Regions from separate parts of the Azospirillum sp. UENF 312511 genome, predicted to be linked through region 2. Evidence: predicted binding sites of a transcription regulator. Region 2 holds the regulator's gene; each other region holds the start of a gene.
What was found. The regulator PhoB, encoded in region 2, activates phosphate uptake and scavenging genes when phosphate is short. The targets are predictions, from matches to a motif close to TNTCATAAAACTGTCA.
Positions count from the first base shown of each region.

Region 1: a site for PhoB is predicted at 2,596-2,611, ahead of ACWPN7_RS07665 (DUF47 domain-containing protein). Genes of this name have one in related genera too.
Region 3: a site for PhoB is predicted at 3,113-3,128, ahead of ACWPN7_RS14120 (HesB/IscA family protein). Genes of this name have one in related genera too.

Region 1 covers NZ_JBSNCG010000001.1:1,638,795-1,645,478, reverse strand. Annotated here, with positions in the region: gene ACWPN7_RS07680 (ATP-binding protein) at 1-265, opposite strand, end outside; tRNA gene ACWPN7_RS07675 (tRNA-Gly) at 617-691, shown strand; gene ACWPN7_RS07670 (inorganic phosphate transporter) at 827-1,834, opposite strand; gene ACWPN7_RS07665 (DUF47 domain-containing protein) at 1,839-2,492, opposite strand; gene ACWPN7_RS07660 (NUDIX hydrolase) at 2,747-3,787, shown strand; gene rraA (ribonuclease E activity regulator RraA) at 3,846-4,343, shown strand; gene ACWPN7_RS07650 (hypothetical protein) at 4,422-4,712, opposite strand; gene ACWPN7_RS07645 (DUF2023 family protein) at 4,836-5,225, opposite strand; gene fldA (flavodoxin FldA) at 5,261-5,743, opposite strand; gene ACWPN7_RS07635 (MFS transporter) at 5,927-6,684, opposite strand, start outside.
Region 2 covers NZ_JBSNCG010000003.1:1,616,680-1,623,363, forward strand. Annotated here, with positions in the region: gene pstA (phosphate ABC transporter permease PstA) at 1-1,068, shown strand, start outside; gene pstB (phosphate ABC transporter ATP-binding protein PstB) at 1,106-1,891, shown strand; gene phoU (phosphate signaling complex protein PhoU) at 1,937-2,752, shown strand; gene phoB (phosphate regulon transcriptional regulator PhoB) at 2,784-3,488, shown strand; gene ACWPN7_RS18980 (hypothetical protein) at 3,642-3,914, opposite strand; gene ACWPN7_RS18985 (DsrE family protein) at 3,920-4,357, opposite strand; gene ACWPN7_RS18990 (HesA/MoeB/ThiF family protein) at 4,384-5,172, opposite strand; gene ACWPN7_RS18995 (hypothetical protein) at 5,247-6,056, opposite strand; gene cysK (cysteine synthase A) at 6,355-6,684, opposite strand, start outside.
Region 3 covers NZ_JBSNCG010000003.1:582,379-589,062, reverse strand. Annotated here, with positions in the region: gene nifV (homocitrate synthase) at 1-172, opposite strand, end outside; gene nifS (cysteine desulfurase NifS) at 408-1,613, opposite strand; gene nifU (Fe-S cluster assembly protein NifU) at 1,617-2,534, opposite strand; gene ACWPN7_RS14120 (HesB/IscA family protein) at 2,583-2,963, opposite strand; gene ACWPN7_RS14115 (hypothetical protein) at 3,245-3,742, shown strand; gene ACWPN7_RS14110 (nitrogen fixation protein NifQ) at 3,777-4,367, opposite strand; gene fdxB (ferredoxin III, nif-specific) at 4,426-4,719, opposite strand; gene ACWPN7_RS14100 (CCE_0567 family metalloprotein) at 4,891-5,097, opposite strand; gene ACWPN7_RS14095 (NifX-associated nitrogen fixation protein) at 5,108-5,572, opposite strand; gene nifX (nitrogen fixation protein NifX) at 5,577-5,978, opposite strand; gene nifN (nitrogenase iron-molybdenum cofactor biosynthesis protein NifN) at 6,026-6,684, opposite strand, start outside.

The DNA.
Region 1 (6,684 bases), on a different contig from region 2:
AGGGGGCGCCGAACACCGCCATGATGCCATCGCCCAGCACCTGGGCCACCGTGCCGCCATAGCGCCCCACCGCGTCGGTGAGGATCTGGAGGATGGTCAGAAGGGTCTGGTCGGCTTCCTCCGGGTCGCGGCCGGAGACCATGCTGGAGGATTCGACGATGTCGGCGAACAGGATGGTGACGACCTTGCGTTCCGCGCTGTTGCGCAAGGCCGCTCCGCCATCCGGCGAATCGGCGGCGGTGGACCCGGCGTTGGGCGCAGGCATAGGCCGGCACGACGCCTCCCGAGGCGCCGCCGTGGGCATCGATTGCGATTCGCCCAGGTCCATGTCCGTTCCGGCCATCGAAGCCCCCCTGCGGAGCGTCATCGGCATGTTAGAGGAAACAATTTCGAATGCGCAGACATTCAAAACAAGGGAAGGGTAATTTCACTCCGGAAACCTCAGCCTAACATATGATGGTATGTTTCCTCGTGCAATCGGCGAGGGGCGGCCCGTCCTGGCCTGCAGTCCAGCCGTGCCCGCCTTGCCTCGACGCACGGAATGGTGTCGCGTGAAAAAATAGGCTTGCCTTGGCCGTCGCCGGGGCGTATACGGGCGCTCCTCCGCTGGAGCGGCGCGGGCGTAGCTCAGGGGTAGAGCACAACCTTGCCAAGGTTGGGGTCGAGGGTTCGAATCCCTTCGCCCGCTCCATTACACAGCGCGGATGGTACGAAAAAGGGCGGCCTCGGGCCGCCCTTTTCGCGTTTTGCGCCGTGTCTCCAGGGCTTGTGCCGCCGGGGCGGAACCGGTGGCGGGCCTTTCGGCCCGCCGGCCCCGCCGGGTCTGTCACCACAGCGCCAGCGACAGCTCGTAGAAGAGCGCGCCGACGACGGCGGTCGCCGGCAGGGTGATGACCCAGGCCATGACGATGCCCTGCGCCAGCCCCCAGCGTACCGCGCTGGTGCGGCGGGCGGCGCCGACGCCGATGATCGCCCCGGTGATGGTGTGGGTCGTGCTGACCGGCACGCCGAGCCACGTCGCGACGAACAGCGTGATGGCGCCGCCGGTCTCCGCGCAGGAGCCCTGGACCGGCTTCAGGTCGGTCAGCTTGGAGCCCATGGTCTTGACGATGCGCCAGCCGCCGAACAGCGTGCCCAGCCCCATCGCGGCCTGACAGGTGATGACCACCCAGAAGGGCACGTGGAAGGTGTCCCCCAGCATACCCTGCGAATAGAGCAGGACGGCGATGATGCCCATGGTCTTCTGCGCGTCGTTGCCGCCGTGTCCCAGGCTGTAGAGCGCGGCGGAGCCGATCTGGATGTGGCGGAACAGCCGGTCGACCGCGAAAGGCGTGCTGCGCCGGAATATCCAGGACACCGCCACGATCATCACGCTGGCCAGCAGGAAGCCGACCACCGGCGAGACCACGATGGCCGCGGCGGTCTTCGCCAGACCGGACACCACCACGGCGTCCAGCCCGGCCTTCGCCACGCCGGCCCCAACGAGGCCGCCGATCAGCGCGTGGGAGGAACTGGACGGGATGCCCAGCCACCAGGTGAAGACGTTCCAGACGATGGCGCCCATCAGCGCGCCGAAAATGACGTGCGGATCCACCACCCCCGCCCCGACGATGCCGGTGCCGATGGTGGTCGCCACATGCAGCCCGAAGAACAGGAAGGCGATGAAATTGAAGAAGGCGGCCATCGCGACCGCGGTCCGCGGCGACAGCACGCGGGTGGAGACGACCGTTGCGATGGAGTTGGCCGCGTCGTGCAGCCCGTTGAGGAAATCGAAGAGGAGGGCGACGCCGATCAGCCCGATGAGGATGGGCAGGGCGAGGGTAGCGGCTTCCATGGGATCAGACCTGTTCGACGATGATGCCGTCGATGGTGTCGGCCACGTCCTCGCACGCATCGAGCACGCGTTCCAGCAGCTCGATGATCTCGCGTTGAAGGGCGTGACGGTGGGTGATGGGGGAGTCGAGCCCGCCGCTCTCGTCGCGCAGCCGGTGATTGGCCTCGCGCAGGAGCCGGTCGCCTTCGCTCTCGATCCGCGAGACCTCGGCGGTCATCGCGTGGAGTTGCTCGACGTGTTTGGGGATGTCGCGGAGCAGGGGGATCCCCGCGCTCAGCCGGGCGGTGCAGCGCACGATGGCATCGGCCTGGGCGTGCATTTCCGGTGTGTAGTCGGTGAAGCCCGCCTCCACGAGGTGACGCGCGGTCTCCTCGATGAGGTTGAGCACGTCGTCCATCCGCTTGCCGAGTTCCTGGATGTCCGAACGGTCGAAGGGCACGATGAAGGTGCGGTGGACGGCGAGCTGGATCTCCTTCTCGATGGCGTCGGCCTCGCTCTCGACCCGGCGGATGGTCTGGAACCGCTCCTCCAGGTCCTGGCCGCTGGCCATCATCGCCCGCAGCGCCTCGGCGCCCGTGGCGACGGTCCGGGCATGCTCGGCGAACAGGTCGAAAAACCGTTCTTCGCGCGGCATCAGGGCCCGGAACAAATTCAGCATGCGTGGTTCTCCAACTTACGCCGGCCTGCACTGCTGGGGACCCGCACGGACGCGCGCGAGCCTCAGCGTCGCGGCTGGTGTAACATCCCCGGCGCCCGTGGGGAGTCACAAAAGTGTCATGCCGGGCCGGCTTGCGGCGAGATTTCACGGGGGTACCCGGCGGAAAGACCGGTGATTTGCCGCGGCGGGCCGCTTATCCTGCCGCCGACGGATCGGCAACGGGGTGGCGCGTGGCAGGGGAAACACGGATCGGCTTGGAAACACGGATCGGCTCGGAAACACAAATCGGCCTGACGGCGGCCATCGTTTCGGTGGGCGTGTCCCCGGCGAACGGCGCCGAGCCGCGCGTGGTGACCGTGCGCAGCGGCTTCGAGATTCCCGAATCGCACCGCCGCGGCGACGAGCCGCCGCCCCACCGCGACGCCCTGCCGGGCGCCCCCTTCGATCCCGAACGCTTCCGCACGCTTCAGGACGGCCTGCGCGCGGTGGCGGAGGACGCGGCCGGGCTGACCCTGCGCTATGTCGAGCAGCTTTACAGCTTCGGCGACCGCTACCGCGACCCGCACGAGCTGTTCGGCGGCCCGCGGTCGCTGGTGGTCGGCTATCTGGCGCTGCTGCGCGAGGCGCCGCTGTGCATCGACGGTGCGGAGTGGCGCGGCCTGTACGAGTTCTTCCCCTGGGAGGACTGGCGCGATTCGCCGCCGGCGCTGCTCGATTCGGTAATCCGCCCGGCGCTGGCCCGCTGGGTTGCCGCGGCGCCGGACGAGCCCGCCCGCGCCCGCCGCGGCGAGCGCGCCCGCATGGCCTTCGCCCTGGACGGCGGGGAGTGGGACTCCGAACGGGTGCTGGAGCGCTACGAACTGCTCTACGAGGCCGGGCTGGTGGTGGAGGCGTTCCGCGACCACGACCTGGCCCGCCGGGCGGGGGTGGAGGAGCGCACGGTGCGGCTGGAGATGCCCCGCGCGCTGGGCCGCCCGATGGCCCGCGACGGCCGCCGCGTCCTGGCGACGGCGCTGGAACGGCTGCGCGGCAAGCTGAAGTACCGCCCCATCGTGTTCGAGCTGCTGCCCCCGACCTTCACCCTGCACCAGCTTCAGCAGGTGGTGGAGGCGCTGTCCGGCGAGCGGCTGCACAAGCAGAATTTCCGGCGTCTGATGATCTCCGGCGGGCTGGTGGAGCCGACCGGCCAGTATGAGAGCCAGACCGGCGGGCGCCCCGCCGAACTCTACCGCTTCCGCCGCAGCGCCATCCTGGAGCGCACCAGCACGGGGGCCATCGCCGCCCCGGAGGATTGACCATTGCCGATCTGTGGGTATTCTTCCGCCAATACCTAAAGGAGGGGAGCGAAAGCGCATGACCGACTTCGACAGCACCTGCGACCTCTACGACCGGTTCGAGAAGACCGCCCGCGTCGCCGACCCCGTCTTCCGCGATTTCGGCCAGCGTTGCAAATTCAGCGGCGCCGCGGTGACCGTGAAGTGCTTCGAGGACAATTCCCGCGTCAAGGAGGTGCTGGGCACGCCGGGTCGGGGCAAGGTGCTGGTGGTGGACGGCGGCGGCGGCCTGCGCGCCGCCCTGATGGGCGACCTGATCGCCAAGGACGCGGTGAAGAACGGCTGGGAGGGCGTGGTCATTCACGGCTGCGTCCGCGACGCCGCCGTGCTCGCCACGCTGGACCTCGGCATCAAGGCGCTGGCGGCGATCCCGCGCAAGACCGTCCGCAACGGCGAGGGCCAGAAGGATCTGCCGGTGACTCTGGCCGGCATCCGCATCAACCCCGGCGATCTGGTCTTCGCCGACGAGGACGGCGTGCTGGTGCTGACTCCCGAGGAGTTCGGCGCGACCGCGTGACTTGGCGGCTCGGAATCCCTCCCCTACGACGTGGGGGAGGGTTGGGTGGGGGCACCAGCGACGGCGCCCCGTCACATCTCAGCCCGCGACCTTCTCCCACCCCATCTTCTGGTACCGGTATTCCAGGATCGTCGGCGCCGCGCAGGCGTAGCCGACCCAGACGCCCAGCGTCATCAGGGCGCCGACCGGCCACAGCGGGATGGAGATGAGGATCAGGGCCGCGTGAATTGCGGCGTGCAGCCACTCGGCCTTTTTTGCGAAGTAGACGGGTCCGAGCAGAAAGGCCCAGAGAATCTCGCGGTTGGTCACCGCCTCCCGCTGGCCGTTCGTGGGATTCTCGAACATCATCCCGGACGGAGCCGCCGCCATCCCTGCCTCCCCTTGATTGTTTTCCATTCTATTTGGGGAAGCAGTCTGGACGACGGCGGCCCGGCCTGTCGAGGCCGAAACGGCCTTTTTCCGGATGGTGGAGACGGTGTCCTGACGGATGGATCAGGACACCGCCCCGTCCCGCCCGGCCCCGTCCCGCCCGGCCCCCTCCCTTCCGGCCCCCTCTCTTCCGGCATGGGCCATGGCCAGGAAGCGCCGGCACTGCTGCTCGCGGTCGTAGCCGAGCAGGGTGCCGAGGATGAAGTCCTCCTCCGGCGTCAACTGGTTCAGCGGCTTGCGCACGACGCTGCGCACCATCGCGACGCAGGCCGGGTTGCCGAAGAAGACGTTGACCTTGGCCTCGGTCACCGTCTGGACGTGGTAGTCGACGAACCGCTCCGCCAGCTTGCGGGTCACCGTGTCGGCGTCCCGCGTGCTGAGCGTCATCATGACCATGGGCCGGACACCCTTGCTGTACTCGTACAGATGGTGACCGAGCAGATGGACAGGCATGGCCAACCCATCATGGGCCAACCCATCATGGGGCATCACGCCAGTTGGCTGATCCATGCGGTGATCCGTTTGTCGGTTTGGGAGGACTGGTTGTCCTGGTCGAGCGCCAGCCCGACGAACCGCCCGTCGCGTTCCGCGGTGGAGCCCGAATGCTCGTAGCCGGTGGTGTCGGTGAAGCCGACGACGACCCCGCCCTGCGCCACCACCTGATCGTAGAGCGTGCCCATGGCGTCCACGAAGGACTCCGGGTAGGTCACCTGATCGCCGGTGCCGAACAGGGCGACCTTCTTGCCGTTCAGGTTGGCGGCCTTCAGCGTGCCGAAATTGGCCTCCCAATCGCATTGCAGATCGCCGACGCCATAGGTCGGCGCGCCGAGGATCAGCAGGTCGCAATTCTCGAAATCCGCGGCGGAGGCGCGGGCGATGTCGACGGTCTTTCCCTGAATCTTCTTCGCGATGCGCGAGGCGACCGACTTGGTCGCGCCGCCGTCGGAGCCATAGATGATCGTGACGTTCATGGTCTCTCTCTGGGCAATCCTGTGGGCCAATCGGATCAGGGCCGGCAAGCAAAGGCGAGAACGTCCGGCCTGCGCCAAATGATAATAAGAATGATTCGCATTTGCAACATGACCATGACGGATTTGTGGGAATTCCACGAAGGGGAGGCCGCGCCGCCAGGGACGGCGCGGCCTTCAGGGGGGTCAGGAGTCCTTGTGCGGGGAAACGTTGGGCAGCAGCGCGGCGAACAGGCCGAGCAGGGGAACGACCGAGCAGGCCTGGAACACGAAGCCGATGCCCTTCCAATCCGCCAGGACGCCGAGCCCGGCGGCGGCCATGCCTCCGATGCCGAAGGCCAGACCGAAGAACAGCCCGGAAACCATGCCGACGCGGCCGGGCATCAGTTCCTGCGCGTAGACGATGATGGCGGGGAAGGCCGAGGCCAGGGCCAGCCCGATCACCGCGCTGAGCGCGACCGTCGCCGTCAGCCCGACATGGGGCAGCAGAAGCGTGAAGGGCAGGATGCCGAGGATCGAGATCCAGATGACCGTCTTGCGCCCGATCCGGTCGCCGACCGGCCCGCCGATGATCGTCCCCGCCGCCACCGCCGCCAGGAAGACGAACAGGCAGAGCTGCGCCGAGTCCGGCGCCATGGCGAAGCGCTCCATCAGGAAGAAGGTGTAGTAGCTGGTGAGGCAGGCCAGGTAGACGTATTTGGACAGGATCAGCACCATCAGCACGGCCAGCGCCCGGTTCACCTGCCCGCGGGTCAGGCCGGGGTGACGGACCGCGGCGCCGCGGCGAGCCGGGCGGGCGTGGTCGCTGCGCGCGTACCATCGTCCGATGCCGGTCAGCAGCGCCATGCCACCCAGGGCGGCGAGCGCGAACCAGGACAGGCTCTCCTGCCCGCGCGGCAGGATGATGTAGGCGGCCAGCAGCGGCCCCAGCGCCGAGCCGGCGT
Region 2 (6,684 bases):
GAGGTGACCCTGGACAAGCAGCAGGTCGAGGAGCGGAACTACACCGCCCTCGTCCGGCAGGCGCTCTACGCCCAGGTCCCCGCGGCCACCGACCGCGCCACCCGCCGCTCGCTGAACGACCTGCTGTCTTCCGGCGCGCCGTACGAGCTGGAGGCGATGGTCAACGCCAACCCCTCCCTCGTCGGCACCACGCAGACGGTCTGGGTCCGCGCCGACGACGAGATCGACCAGTTCATGAAGGGCTTCATCCGGCGCGACGTGCCGGAGAGCGAGCGCCGGCTGAACGACGTCAAGATCGCCGCCATCGACGCGCTGGTCGCCAACGGCTCCATCCGCAGCACCTTCAACACCACCCTGTTCACCGCCGGCGACAGCCGCGAGCCGGAACAGGCGGGCATCCTGGGGGCCGTCGTCGGCTCCGCCCTGACGCTGGTGGTGACCATGCTGCTGTCGGTGCCCATCGGCATCGCCGCCGCGGTCTATCTGGAGGAGTTCGCGCCGAAGAACCGCTGGACCGACCTGATCGAGGTGAACATCAACAACCTCGCCGCGGTGCCGTCGATCATCTTCGGCCTGCTGGGTCTGGCGGTGTTCCTCGGCTTCTTCGGGCTGCCGCGCTCCGCCCCGCTGGTCGGCGGTCTGGTGATGGCGCTGATGACCCTGCCGGTCATCATCATCGCCTCGCGCGTCGCGCTGAAGGCGGTGCCGCCGTCGATCCGCGAGGCGGCGCTGGGCGTCGGCGCCTCGCCGCTGCAGACGGTGACGCACCATGTCCTGCCGCTGGCCCTGCCGGGCATCCTGACCGGCACCATCATCGGTATGGCCCGCGCGTTGGGCGAGACGGCGCCGCTGCTGATGATCGGCATGGTCGCCTTCATCGTGGACATCCCGGGCGGCCTGACCGACAGCGCCACGGCCATCCCGGTGCAGATCTACATGTGGGCGGACAGCCCCGAGCGGGCCTTCACGGAGCGCACCTCCGCGGCGATCCTGATCCTGCTCGCCTTCCTCATCCTGATGAACGGCCTGGCCGTCTTCCTGCGCAAGAAATTCGAGAGGCGTTGGTAACCCCATGAGCGTCCAGACCCACATCCCGGCCACGGCCATGGCTTCGCGTCCCGCCGCCGGCATCCACGGCACCAAGATGGTCGCCCGCGACGTCAAGGTGTTCTACGGGGCCAAACAGGCGCTCAAGGGCATCAACCTGGAGATCCAGGAAAACCGCGTGATGGCGCTGATCGGCCCGTCCGGCTGCGGCAAGTCGACGTTCCTGCGCTGCCTGAACCGCATGAACGACACCATCGAGAACTGCCGCGTCGAGGGGCTGATCGCGCTCGACGGCGAGGATGTCTACGGCAAGTCCATCGACGCCGTGCAGCTCCGCGCCCGCGTCGGCATGGTCTTCCAGAAGCCGAACCCCTTCCCGAAGTCGATCTACGACAACATCGCCTACGGTCCGCGCATCCACGGCATCGCCAGCCACCGCGACGAGATGGACGAAATCGTCCAGACCTCGCTGCAGCGCGCCGGCCTGTGGAACGAGGTGAAGGACCGCCTGCGCGAGCCGGGCACCGGCCTGTCCGGCGGCCAGCAGCAGCGCCTGTGCATCGCCCGCGCCATCGCCGTCAGCCCCGAGGTGATCCTGATGGACGAGCCCTGCTCGGCGCTCGACCCCATCGCGACCGCCCACATCGAGGAGCTGATCGACGAGTTGCGCGAGAACTACACGATCGTCATCGTCACCCACAACATGCAGCAGGCGGCCCGCGTCTCCCAGAAGACCGCCTTCTTCCATCTGGGCGACATGGTGGAGTGCGACGACACCGAGGAAATCTTCACCAACCCGCGGGACGAGCGCACCCAGGGCTACATCACCGGCCGCTACGGCTGATCCCCGGCATCGCCGCATCCTTTCCATCAGCGAAGGACGTGAAGCATGAGCAACGAACACATCGTGCGTTCCTTCGCGCACGAACTTGAGCGCCTGTCCAATCTGATCACCCAGATGGGCGGCGTCGCCGAAGCGCAGGTGGACGCCGCCGTGAAGGCGGTGGCCCGCCGCGACGTCGCGCTGGCCGCCCAGGTCATGCAGGCCGACCGGCGCATCGACGCCTACGAGCGCGACATCGACGCCGAGGCCGTGCGCCTGCTCGCCCTGCGCCAGCCGCTGGCCCAGGACCTGCGCGAGATCGTGTCGGCGCTGAAGATCGCGTCGGACCTGGAGCGGATCGGCGACTACGCCTCCAACATCGCCAAGCGCTCGCTGGCGCTGGCCCAGGTGCCGGTGGTGCGCCCGGCGGTGGCCATCCCGCGCATGGGGCGGCTGGTCGAGTCGATCATGAAGGACGTGCTGGACGCCTACATCGAGCGCGACGTCCAGCGCGCCATCGCCGCCTGGGAGCGCGACGAGGAGCTGGACGACCTCTACACCAGCCTGTTCCGCGAAGTCCTCACCTACATGATGGAGGACCCGCGCAACATCACGCCCTGCACGCACCTGCTGTTCATGGCGAAGAACCTGGAGCGGATCGGCGACCACGCCACCAACATCGCCGAGACCATCCATTATCTGGTGGTCGGGACGACACTGCGCGCCGCGCGTCCGAAGAACGACGGCAGCAGCTTCGCCGTGGTCGAGCCGGGCGGTTCGGTCATGGATGCGGCTACGGAGTCGGTGGAACGGGGGCCAGTGGAACGGGGATTGCCGCGGGACGGCGGCCCGGATAACGATGGAGCGGGACATGCCGCGTGACGGAGAGACGCGCAGTGGGAGCGGGACAAGCATGAATTCGGCGCTGAAGCCGCTCGTTCTCATCGTCGAGGACGAAGCCGACATCGTGACGCTGCTGAAGTACAATCTGGAGAAGGAAGGCTTCCGCGTGAACGCCGCCACCGACGGCGAGGAAGCTCTTCTGCTGGCCGGCGAGCAGACGCCGAACATTGTCCTGCTCGACTGGATGCTGCCGTTGATGTCGGGGCTGGAGGTCTGCCGCCAGATGCGCCGCAACAGCAAGATGCGCGACATCCCGATCATCATGCTGACCGCCCGCGGCGAGGAGGCGGACCGCGTGCGCGGCCTGAATTCCGGCGCCGACGACTACATCACCAAGCCCTTCTCCCCAACCGAGCTGGTCGCCCGCATGCGCGCCGTGCTGCGCCGCTCGGCCCCCGGCATGACCGACGAGACGCTGCAGTTCGCCGACGTGACCATGGATCTGGCCGCCCACCGGGTGCGCCGGAACGGCCGCGACGTGCATCTGGGGCCGACCGAATTCCGCCTGCTGCGGCATTTCATGCAGCATCCCGGCCGCGTCTTCTCGCGCGAGCAGCTTCTCGACGTGGTGTGGGGCCACGACGTCTATGTCGAGCCGCGCACCGTGGACGTTCACATCCGCCGTCTGCGCAAGGCGATGAACGAGGAGACGGAGATGGACCTGATCCGCACCGTCCGCTCGGCGGGCTACGCGCTGGACAGCAAATCGGTCTGACCGAAATGCGCCAAGCGCCGGCCTTGCCCTCTCCCTAACCCTCCCCCCGCTGACGCAGGGGAGGGGATTGTTTCCCTCTCCTGCGAAGCGGGGGAGGGAAGGGGCCCACGCGTCAGCGTGGGAAGGGTAGGGGCTATGTGTGCAATGCGAAAGCTACCCCTCCAGCAGCTCCACCGCCTCCCGCAAAATCGCCACCTTCGGGCCGAAGCGCTTCGCCGGGTCGCTGTCCTCGATGAAGCCGATCATCATGCGCAGGGCGTGCGCCACCCGCGGAGCGAGATCGGGATGCGCCGTCACATGCTGCGCCAGATGGACCAGCGCGTCCCGGTAGGGCCGGCCCTCGAAGCCCTCCGCGGCGATCGCCTCGAAGCGGTTCGCGTGTTCGATCACCAGGCTGTGGTCCACCGGGCTGTGGTCGTCCGTCATCGCGTTCACACGAACAGGATCGCGCCGGTCTTCGGCGCGTCGTTCAGGAAGGTGACGACCCCGCCGGTCGTCACCGGCACGTCGGGGCGCAGCGGCACGCCGGCTGGCAGGCCGAGCGCGCGCAGCCCCATCTCGCAGGCCATGACCGTGACCTTGAGCATCACGCAGGCTTCCAGCAACTCCTCGAAGCCGGCCAGCCCGTTGGCGGTGAAGGCGGCGTCGCGCTCCGCCGGGCGGCTGCCGTCGTCGGCCGGGTCCAGCCGGTGCCAGCCCGGCACGCCGTCGGTGTCTCCGGCCAGCAGCGTGTTCAGGGCGCGGCCGGTGAAGAACAGTGTGACCTTGCGGTTGGTCGCCGCCGCCGCGCTGGCCATCACCAGGGCGTAGTGCACCCGGTCGAAGCCGCCCGCGAACAGGACGATGGACAGGGACTCGGGGCCTTCCATGACTAAAGGGCTCTCCCAATCGCCGCTCAGTGGGCGGACAGGTCGTGGATGGTCGGGTGGGTGCCGCACAGCGGGCAGTCCGGGTCGCGGCGCACGGTGATGCGCTGGAAGGAGGCGTGCAGCGTGTCCAGCATCATCAGGCTGCCCGACAGCCCCTCGCCGATGCCCATGATCTCCTTCAGCACCTCGGTCGTCTGGAGCGAACCGACGAAGCCGGCCAGCGCTCCCAGAACGCCGCCTTCGGAGCAGGACGGCACCAGACCGCGCGGCGGCGGTTCCGGGAACAGGCACCGGTAGCAGGGGTGCGGGTCGCCGAGATGCGCCTTGAAGGTGGAGACCTGCCCGTCGAAGCGCAGGATTGCCGCCGACACCAGCGTCTTTTTCGCGAAGTAGCAGGCATCGTTCAGCAGGAAGCGCGTGGCGAAATTGTCCGACCCGTCGGCCACGATGTCGTAGCGCCCGATCAGGTCCAGCGCGTTGTCCTTCGTCAGCCGTGCCTTGTGCACCTCCACCGCCACGTCGGGGTTCAGCGCGCGGATGCGGGCGGCGGCGCTCTCCACCTTCGGAACGCCGAGCGACGACTCGTCGTGGATGACCTGCCGTTGCAGGTTGGACAGGTCCACCGTGTCGTCGTCGATGACGCCGATGGTCCCCACCCCCGCCGCGGCGAGGTAGAGCAGCAGCGGCGCGCCCAGCCCGCCGGCCCCGACGACCAGGACGCGGGCGCGCAGAAGCGCTTCTTGCCCGATCCCGCCGACTTCCGGCAGGATGATGTGGCGGGAATAGCGGTGAAGCTGGGTATCGGTGAAATCCATGATCCGCAGAATAGCGCTGAACGCCCCATGCCGCGCAAGCCCCCTCGCTCGGGAGCCTGACGCGGGCGGCAGCGTCAGGCGAGCAGGCTCATCTTGTAGGGGGTGGTCTTCGACGTGCTGGACGACTTGTTCGCATCCTCCGCCGCCCACTGCTTCAGCCGCGCCTCGCGCTCCCGCATGATCTTGTCGAACGGGCGTTCCTCGGTCGATTCGGGTGTCTTGGCGACCTTCTGGATGAAGTTCAGCTGATAGGGGATTTCGCCGACCACGTTCTTCGGCGGGACGATCACCAGCTCATACTGGCCGGGGTCGATCTTGAAGCTGGGCTTCTTCAGCATGTCCTCGCCCGCCTTCGTCGGGTCCATCGTGTCGCCGGAGGCCACGACCTTGCCCTCCTTGCTCATGAGGGCCCAGCGCGTGTAGGGCAGGGACATGTTGCCGACGAACTCGCCGCCCTGGGCGACGGTCAGCGTGTGCTTCTGGACGCCGCTGTCGTTGCCGACGACGGCGCGGGCGATGCCCTTCATCTGGGCACCGGTCCCCACCATCATGATGTTCTGGCGTTCGGTGATGTCCAGCGTGTATTCGCGCTCGTTCACCCCGCGGACGGCCTGGGAGATGACCGCGGTGTAAGTGCCGGGGCCGAGCTTGGCGCTGGTTTCCGCCGCCTCGTTCTTCGCCTTCGCCTCGGCGACGACCTTGTTGTTCTGGTCGACGATCTTGATGTTGGTGTTGATGTCGGCGATCTTGAAATTGAATTCGCCGGTCTTCGACACCGTGAACTGGCGGTAGTCGGTGGATGCGAGGTTGGAGTCCAATTCGTTGGTGATGCCGCGGAACTGGAACCAGTTCATCGTCGAGGCATTCGGAATCGTGACGCCCATGGTGGCCTCCCCCGCTGGTCCTGTGCCGTCCGCTCCGCATCGTCGCGCGGCCGCGCCGCAAGCCGGTCCGTTGCCCGGAACGGCGGAGCCGCGCCGGCCGAAATTCCCAGCGCCGACAGGTTAAATTACTAAAATCCAATCTTTTTGTCAAATCGCCTCCCGATTCCGGGGGCGGACACAAAGACCGGACGCTGTCCACTCTACAGCAGGATGCGTGGCGATGCAATATTCGCCGCCCGGTTGCGCGCCGGGAGTCCCTTCCCACGCCCGTGAGCGGGCGCGGGAAGGGATGCCGGTGTTACTCCAGCCCTTCGAACAGGGCGGTGGAGAGATAGCGCTCGGCGAAGGACGGCAGGATCACGACGATCAGCTTGCCCTCGTTCTCCGGACGGGAGCCGATCTCCAGCGCCGCAGCCAGCGCGGCACCCGAGGAGATGCCGACCGGGATGCCTTCCAGCTTCGCCACCTTGCGGGCCGTCTCGAAGGCGCGCTGGTTGGAGATGCGGACGACCTCGTCGATCAGGTCCTTGTTCAGGACGTCCGGCACGAAGCCGGCGCCGATGCCCTGGATCTTGTGCGGGCCGGGCATGCCGCCGGACAGGACGGGGCTGTCCTCCGGCTCCACCGC
Region 3 (6,684 bases), 1.0 Mb from region 2:
CGCGCTCCTCCGGACCCATGGCGGGGATGCCGATCTCCAGCTCCGGCACGCCGGCCTCGTCGAGCGCGCGGGCGATGGCGATCTTCTCGTCGAGCGTGAAGGCAACCCCCGCCGTCTGCTCCCCGTCGCGCAGCGTCGTGTCGTTGATGATGGTGGAACCGGCCATCGGCATGACGTGAACCTCGATGCGAATGCGTCGCGGTGGTTGCCCCCTCCCTAACCCTCCCCCACTTCGCAGGAGAGGGGACTGCCGCCGCTCTGCCCCCTCCACCGCGACAGCGGGGGAGGGATGGGGAGGGGGCCGGGAGGTGTGTTGTGTCGCAGACCGGGCCGGGGAACCGCGTCCCGGCGGGTGTCGTCGGGCGGGTTGCCGGGACGCGGGCCCGGCCCGGCCTGCGATCTCGGTGTTACGAGTAAACCGGTGCGAACTCCTTGGGGGCGCCCGCCTGCGACCAGTAGGGCGACAGCGAGCGCAGCTTCGCGATGATGCCGGGGACCACCGCGATCACCCGGTCGATCTCCTCCTCGGTCGTCTCGCGCGACAGGGAGAAGCGGGTGGCGCCGTGGGCGGCGGTGTAGGGCACGCCCATCGCCCGCATCACGTGGCTCGGCTCCAGCGACCCGGAGGTGCAGGCCGACCCTGAGGAGGCGGCGATGCCGGCCTCGTTCAGCAGCAGGAGGATCGCCTCGCCCTCGATGTACTCGAAGGCGACGTTGCAGGTGTTGGGCAGGCGGTTGGCCGGGTTGCCGGTGACGAAGCAGTTGGGAACGGCGGCCAGGATGGCCTGCTCCAGCTTGTCGCGCAGCGCCTTCACCCGCGTGTTCTCGTCGGTCATGTGCATGAGTGCGAGCTGTGCCGCCGCTCCCAGCCCGACGATGCCCGGCGCGTTCTCGGTGCCGGCGCGGCGCGAGCGCTCCTGGTGGCCGCCGCGCAGCATCGGGCGGAAGCGCAGGCCGCGCTTGACGTAGAGCGCGCCGATGCCTTTGGGCGCGTGCAGCTTGTGGCCGGACAGCGACAGCATGTCCACCGCGCTGGTGGCGAGCGTCATCGGGATCTTGCCGACCGCCTGCACCGCGTCGGTGTGGAACACCGCGCCGGCGGCCTTGGCGAGCTGGGCCAGCTCCTCGATCGGGAAGATCGTCCCGGTCTCGTTGTTTGCCCACATGATCGAGACGATGGCGACGTCCGGCCCCAGCGCCGCCTTGTAGGCGTCGAGGTCCAAGTTGCCCCGGTTGTCCACGCCGATGCGGTGGACGGTGTAACCGCGCTTCTTCTCCAGATAGTCGCACAGCGCAAGGACGGCGGGATGCTCGACCACGCTGGTGACGATGCTCTTCTTCTTCGGATAGGCCTCCAGCACCGACAGGATGGCGGTGTTGTCGCTCTCCGTGCCGCCGGAGGTGAAGACGATCTCGCTGTCATGGGCGGCGCCGAGCAGCGCCTGCACCTGCTTGCGCGCCCACTCGATCTTGCCGCCCACCGCGGCGCCGAAGCCGTGCATGGAGGAGGGGTTGCCGAACTGCTCGGTGAACAGCGGCAGCATCTCCGCCAGCACCTCCGGATCGACGCGGGTGGTGGCGTTGTTGTCGAGGTAGATTCCCTGTGCAGTCATGGCTCAGGCCCCCGCCGGCAGGAGGGAGGCGGGCTTGACGCGGACGAACTCGCCCAGCGCCTCGACCAGCTTGGCCTGCACGCCCATCATGGTGCCGGCGGACTGCGAACAGCCGGAGCAGGCGCCGGTCAGGCGGACATAGATGTCCTTGCCGTCGATGTCCACCAGCTCCACGTCGCCGCCGTCGCGCTGGATCTGCGGGCGCAGCTCCTCGATGGCGAACATGATCTTCTGCATGCGCTGCACGTTGGTCAGCTTCGCCGGGGCGGCCTCGGCCTTCGGGGCCAGCGGCTTGATGGCGTCCAGCCCGACCGTGCCGGGGGCGTGGGGCTTGGGCGGGGCCAGCGCGCCGGTCTTGGCGAGCACGGCCTCCAGCACCTCCTCGATCTTCTCGTGGCAGGTCTGGCAGGAGCCGCCGGCCTTGGTGTAGTGGGTGACCTCCTCCAGCGTGGTCAGGCTGTTGACGGTCACCGCGCGCTCGATCATCGCCGCGTCGATGCCGAAGCACTTGCAGACCAGCTCGCCTTCCTCGTGGTCGTCGACCCATTCCTCGCCCTTGAAGTTGGCGATGGCGGCGCGGAGCGCCTCGGCGCCCATGACCGAACAGTGCATCTTCTCCGGCGGCAGGCCGCCCAGATACTCGGCGATGTCGCGGTTGGTGACGGCCAGCGCCTCGTCCACCGTCTTGCCGATGATCATCTCCGTCAGCGCCGACGAGGACGCGATGGCCGAGCCGCAGCCGAAGGTCTGGAACTTCGCGTCCTCGATGACCTGGCTGTCGGGGTTGACCTTCATCATCAGCTTCAGGGCGTCGCCGCAGGTGATCGACCCGACCTCGCCCACGGCGTTCGCCTCATCCAGCGCGCCGGCGTTCTTCGGGTTGAAGAAGTGTTCCTTGACCTTGTCGGTGTAGTTCCACATGACGCCTTGCCTTTCCCGCGTTACCGGGTGGGGGGAGAGTGTTCGGGGTTAGTGGGCGGTGCCGCAGCCGCCGGCCGCCGGCGCGGAGGAGCAGCTGCCCCCCGGACCCGCCGAGAAGGACTTGCCGCAGCCGCAGCTGCCCGTGGCGTTGGGGTTGTCGAACTTGAAGCCCGCGCCCTCGACCCCTTCGACGAAATCGACCACCACGCCGGTCAGGAAGGGCTGGCTGGTCGGATCGACGAAGATCGTCACCGGGCCGAAGGTCAGCACGGCGTCTTCGTCGCCCGCCGTGGCCTCCAGCCCCATTTGGTACTTCATGCCGGCGCAGCCGCCGTCGGCCACCGCGATGCGCAGGCCGGCCGCGGCGCCGCCAGACTTCGCCAGCACGCGCTCCAGGGTGTTCACCGCCGCATCCGTCAGGGTCACCATGTCTGCCGCCTCCAAATGCTTCGTCGGGCATGCCGACCGTTCCTGGTCATAGGATCAGCAAGCGGCGTGCCAACTTTTAAGTTGTTGATTTTGATGAATTGTCAGGTCAAGCGGCTGGTGTTTTCCCGACAATTGTCGGGTCGGGACCATGTCGGCTTTGCGACATCCTGCGACGAAAGGACGCACAATTTGATTATGGGCTTTTGCGAAGTGGGCTTGCGGCCCATACAGGATTGTCGGTCGGGCGCACGGTTTTGCGAAACAACGGAAGGGGACGGGTGATGGAGCGGCCGGTCGAACTGCGGATGTCCAACGGGCGGATGGCCTTCGGCGAGGTGCCCGAGCACATCGACGAGAAACTGCAGGAGGCGGTGAAGGCCCGCCCCGACGCCGCGGCCTGCGAGGCCCTGCTGTGGGAGGCCCACCGGATGGGGCCGCGCGTCCTGCCGGTCTTCTACGCGCTCTACAAATTCTATTTCAACCGCAAGCGCTTCGCGGACGCGGAGCGGGTGGCGATGATCGGGCTGGACGCGGCGGCGCGTGAGGGCGGCTATGCCGGCGACTGGCGGAGCCTGCGCGCGGACAGCACCGATTGGGCGAAGGAAGGGCCGCCGCGCTTCACCCTTTTCACCTTGAAGGCGTTGGCTTTCATCAGCCTGCGCAGCGGGCGGGTGGAGGAGGCGAGGGTGATCCTCGCGAAGCTGACGGACATCGATCCGCAGGACCGGGTCGGCTACGGCGTCATCGCTGCGCTGGCGAAAGGTCTGGGGGAGGAGTGACTTGGGAAGAGGGGTGATTGACGGATCGGTTTCGTCAATCACCCGACCCGAAGCACACGGCCTCCGCGCCGCAATCGCGGCAGACCGGGGCGCCGCAGGGGATCAGCCCGTCCCGCGCGCAGAGGAAGCGGTAGAGAAAAGCCTTCCAGCGGGTGCCGGTGGCGTTCAGCAGGGCCAGCGAGTCGAAATGGCGCTCCATCAACGCCGCGAGATGGCTCGGTCCGGCCAGACCGAGATCCCGCCACAGTTCACCCTCGTCGAGCATGGCCCGAGCCACGATGGCGGCGAGCCATGCCTCCTCCTCGATGCCCAGCGAGCGGTGGGCGAGCAGAAGAGCGGCGATGTCGTCCGCTTCGCTCTGGAGAAGCGGGGGCAGGGGGGTGGGCGAACTGTCGGGAACCGGCAGGCCGGCCGCGAAGGCGCCAGGGAAATAGCGGTCGAGAAGCTGGCCGAGCGCTCGGTCATCCAGTCCCAACGCGCCCGGACCCGCCGGCCAGCGGCGGGACAGGATGCAGGCGAACAGATGCGCGTCGAAGACGTTGCAGCGTCCCTGGCGATCGGTCAGCCAACGGTACAGCCGCGTGGTGTCGCCCACCCCCGGCGGGGCGGCGTGCAGGATGCCCATGGCGTCCTCCTCCGGGGGCGGGCGGCCGTCAGGCCGCCTAAGTCAATGTCGGCGACCGTCAGGCCGCCTGGGGCAAGTGGGTGATGCAGTTCTTGGAGCAGACCTTGCCGCAGCTCTCGCAGCCGATGCAGTTGCCGGCGTTCTTGACGCTCATGACCTTCTTCTCGGCCTCGTCGTCGAAGGCGTCGACGATGTCGCCGTCCTCGGTGATGCCGATCAGCTCCAGCACGTCGCGGCCGCAGACCTTGAAGCAGCGGCCGCAGCCGATGCACATCTTCTGGTCGATGCTTTCCACGAATTTCGGCGTCCAGGCGGCGCCGCCGCGGGTGGTGCCGGTCACGAACTCAGCCATCGTCTGCTCCTCAATCGGGCTTGGTGTGTTGTTTGGTGGGAATGGGCGTTGCCCCCACCCCGGCCCTCCCCCGCTATCGCAGGGGAGGGAGATGATCGCGAAGCGGCGGAGTTCCCTCCCCTGCGAAGCGGGGGAGGGTTAGGGTGGGGGCAATGTTTCCATTCAGGCCGCTCAGGCGGACGCCGTCTCCAGCGCCTTCAGCTCGGCGCGCTTCTCGGTCAGGGTCTTGTAGGCGTCGTAGGTCTCCTGGGCGACCCGGAGGATGGATTGCCAGTTCTGCGGCAGTTCCTCCGACAGGTCGTGCAGGTCCATCTTCTTCTGGGTCGCGCGGGCGTTGAGCTTCTTGACCTCGTCCTTCAGGGCGTCGATGTCGGACATGGCGGAATCCTCACAGATCGGCGACGTCAGGGTATTTGCGGATCAGCGCCACGGCCTCCTCGACGATCTTGGCGCCGTCGGCGGCCAGCTTCTCCAGCGACGGGAAGCCGAAGCGGTGGACGTCGCGCAGGTGCTTCGACACCACGACCAGCCGGCCCGTGGTCAGCACCATGCGGCCGAAGCCCTCGTGGCTCATCTTCATGATGGGGGAGGCGATGTGGCCGGTCTGCTTCTCGACCGTGATGCCGACGGCCTTGTAGAACAGCTCCAGCCGCCACAGCGTGTCGGGGTCCGGGTCGCCCATGATCGGAATGGCGGCGCGGGCTTCCTTGTCGAGGATGAAGGGAGCGAGGATCGTCTCATCGCTCTTGCCTTCCCAGGCGCCGTAGCTGTCTTCGGCGCGGAACAGCATGACCAGAGTCTTCAGGAAGGCCTCGGAAAGGTCGCTCCCGGTGGCCACGGTGGTGTCGGTCATGCTCTCAATCCTCCTCGTCGAAGGCCAGCTCCTGCGGCTGGCCGGCGTTCAGGGCCTTGCGCAGCCAGGGCGGCGGGTTGCCGTTGATGGTTTCGACCAGACGGTCGAGCAGGGCGGTGATGCTGTCCGTGGCCTCCACCTTCACGGGGTGGATCTTCTTCGCCACCACGCGGGCGGCGGCGGAGGCGCCGATGGCCGACAGGTAGACGATGGCGCAATCGGCCAGCGCGTCCAGCTTCGGGATCAGCTTGTCCTCGTTGCCGTCCTCGAACATCGAGCCGCCGAACTGGCAGGTCTCGACCATCGTGTAGCCGGCCTTGTCCACCTCGTAGACCACGATGTTCTTGGCCCACCCGAAATGCGCATCGACGTGCTGCATGTCCTGGGTGCAGAAAGCGACCTTCATGGAACCTCCTTTGCGGGGCCGGCCGTCCTCGGCTTGGCCCACCACACTCAGCCGGCGCTGCATCCGCATGATCCGCTCCCGCAGTGCTGGCCGTGTTCATGCCCGTCCCCATGACGATGACCGTGACCGTGGTCATGGCCGTGGCCGTGCTCGTCGTGGTCCATCTCGCGGGACAGGAACAGGTTGCCGATTTCGAACAGAAGCTCGCGCGTGCCGCGATAGCCGATATGGACCTTCAGCCCGGCGCCCAGCCGGTCGAACATCGGGAGGCCCATGCGGTGCAGCGGCACGCCGATGCGCCCCGCCCCCTGCCGCCCGTGGGAGTTCGACACGATCAGGTCGGCGTCGCGGGCCAGCGTCTCCACGTCGGAATGGTCGCCGACCATGACGGTCGCGGCCTTCAGCTTCTCCAGCACGGCGGTCTGGGTGGGGGAGACGGCGGCGATCACCTCCGCCCCCATGTCGGCCAGGAAGCTGGTGACGGCGTAGAGCAGGTCCGGCTCCAGCGCCACGGCGATCCGCTTGCGGCTGTAGAAGAAATGCCCGTCGAGCATGCCGTCCACCAGCGTCTCGCGCTGGCGCCGCAGCTTCGCCGGCACCGGACGGCCCGACAGCTCCGACAGGGTGCGGACGAGGCGGTCCGACGCCTCCAGCCCGGTCAGCCGGTCGAAGAAAAGGCTGCGCACGTCGGTCTTCAGCTCCAGCG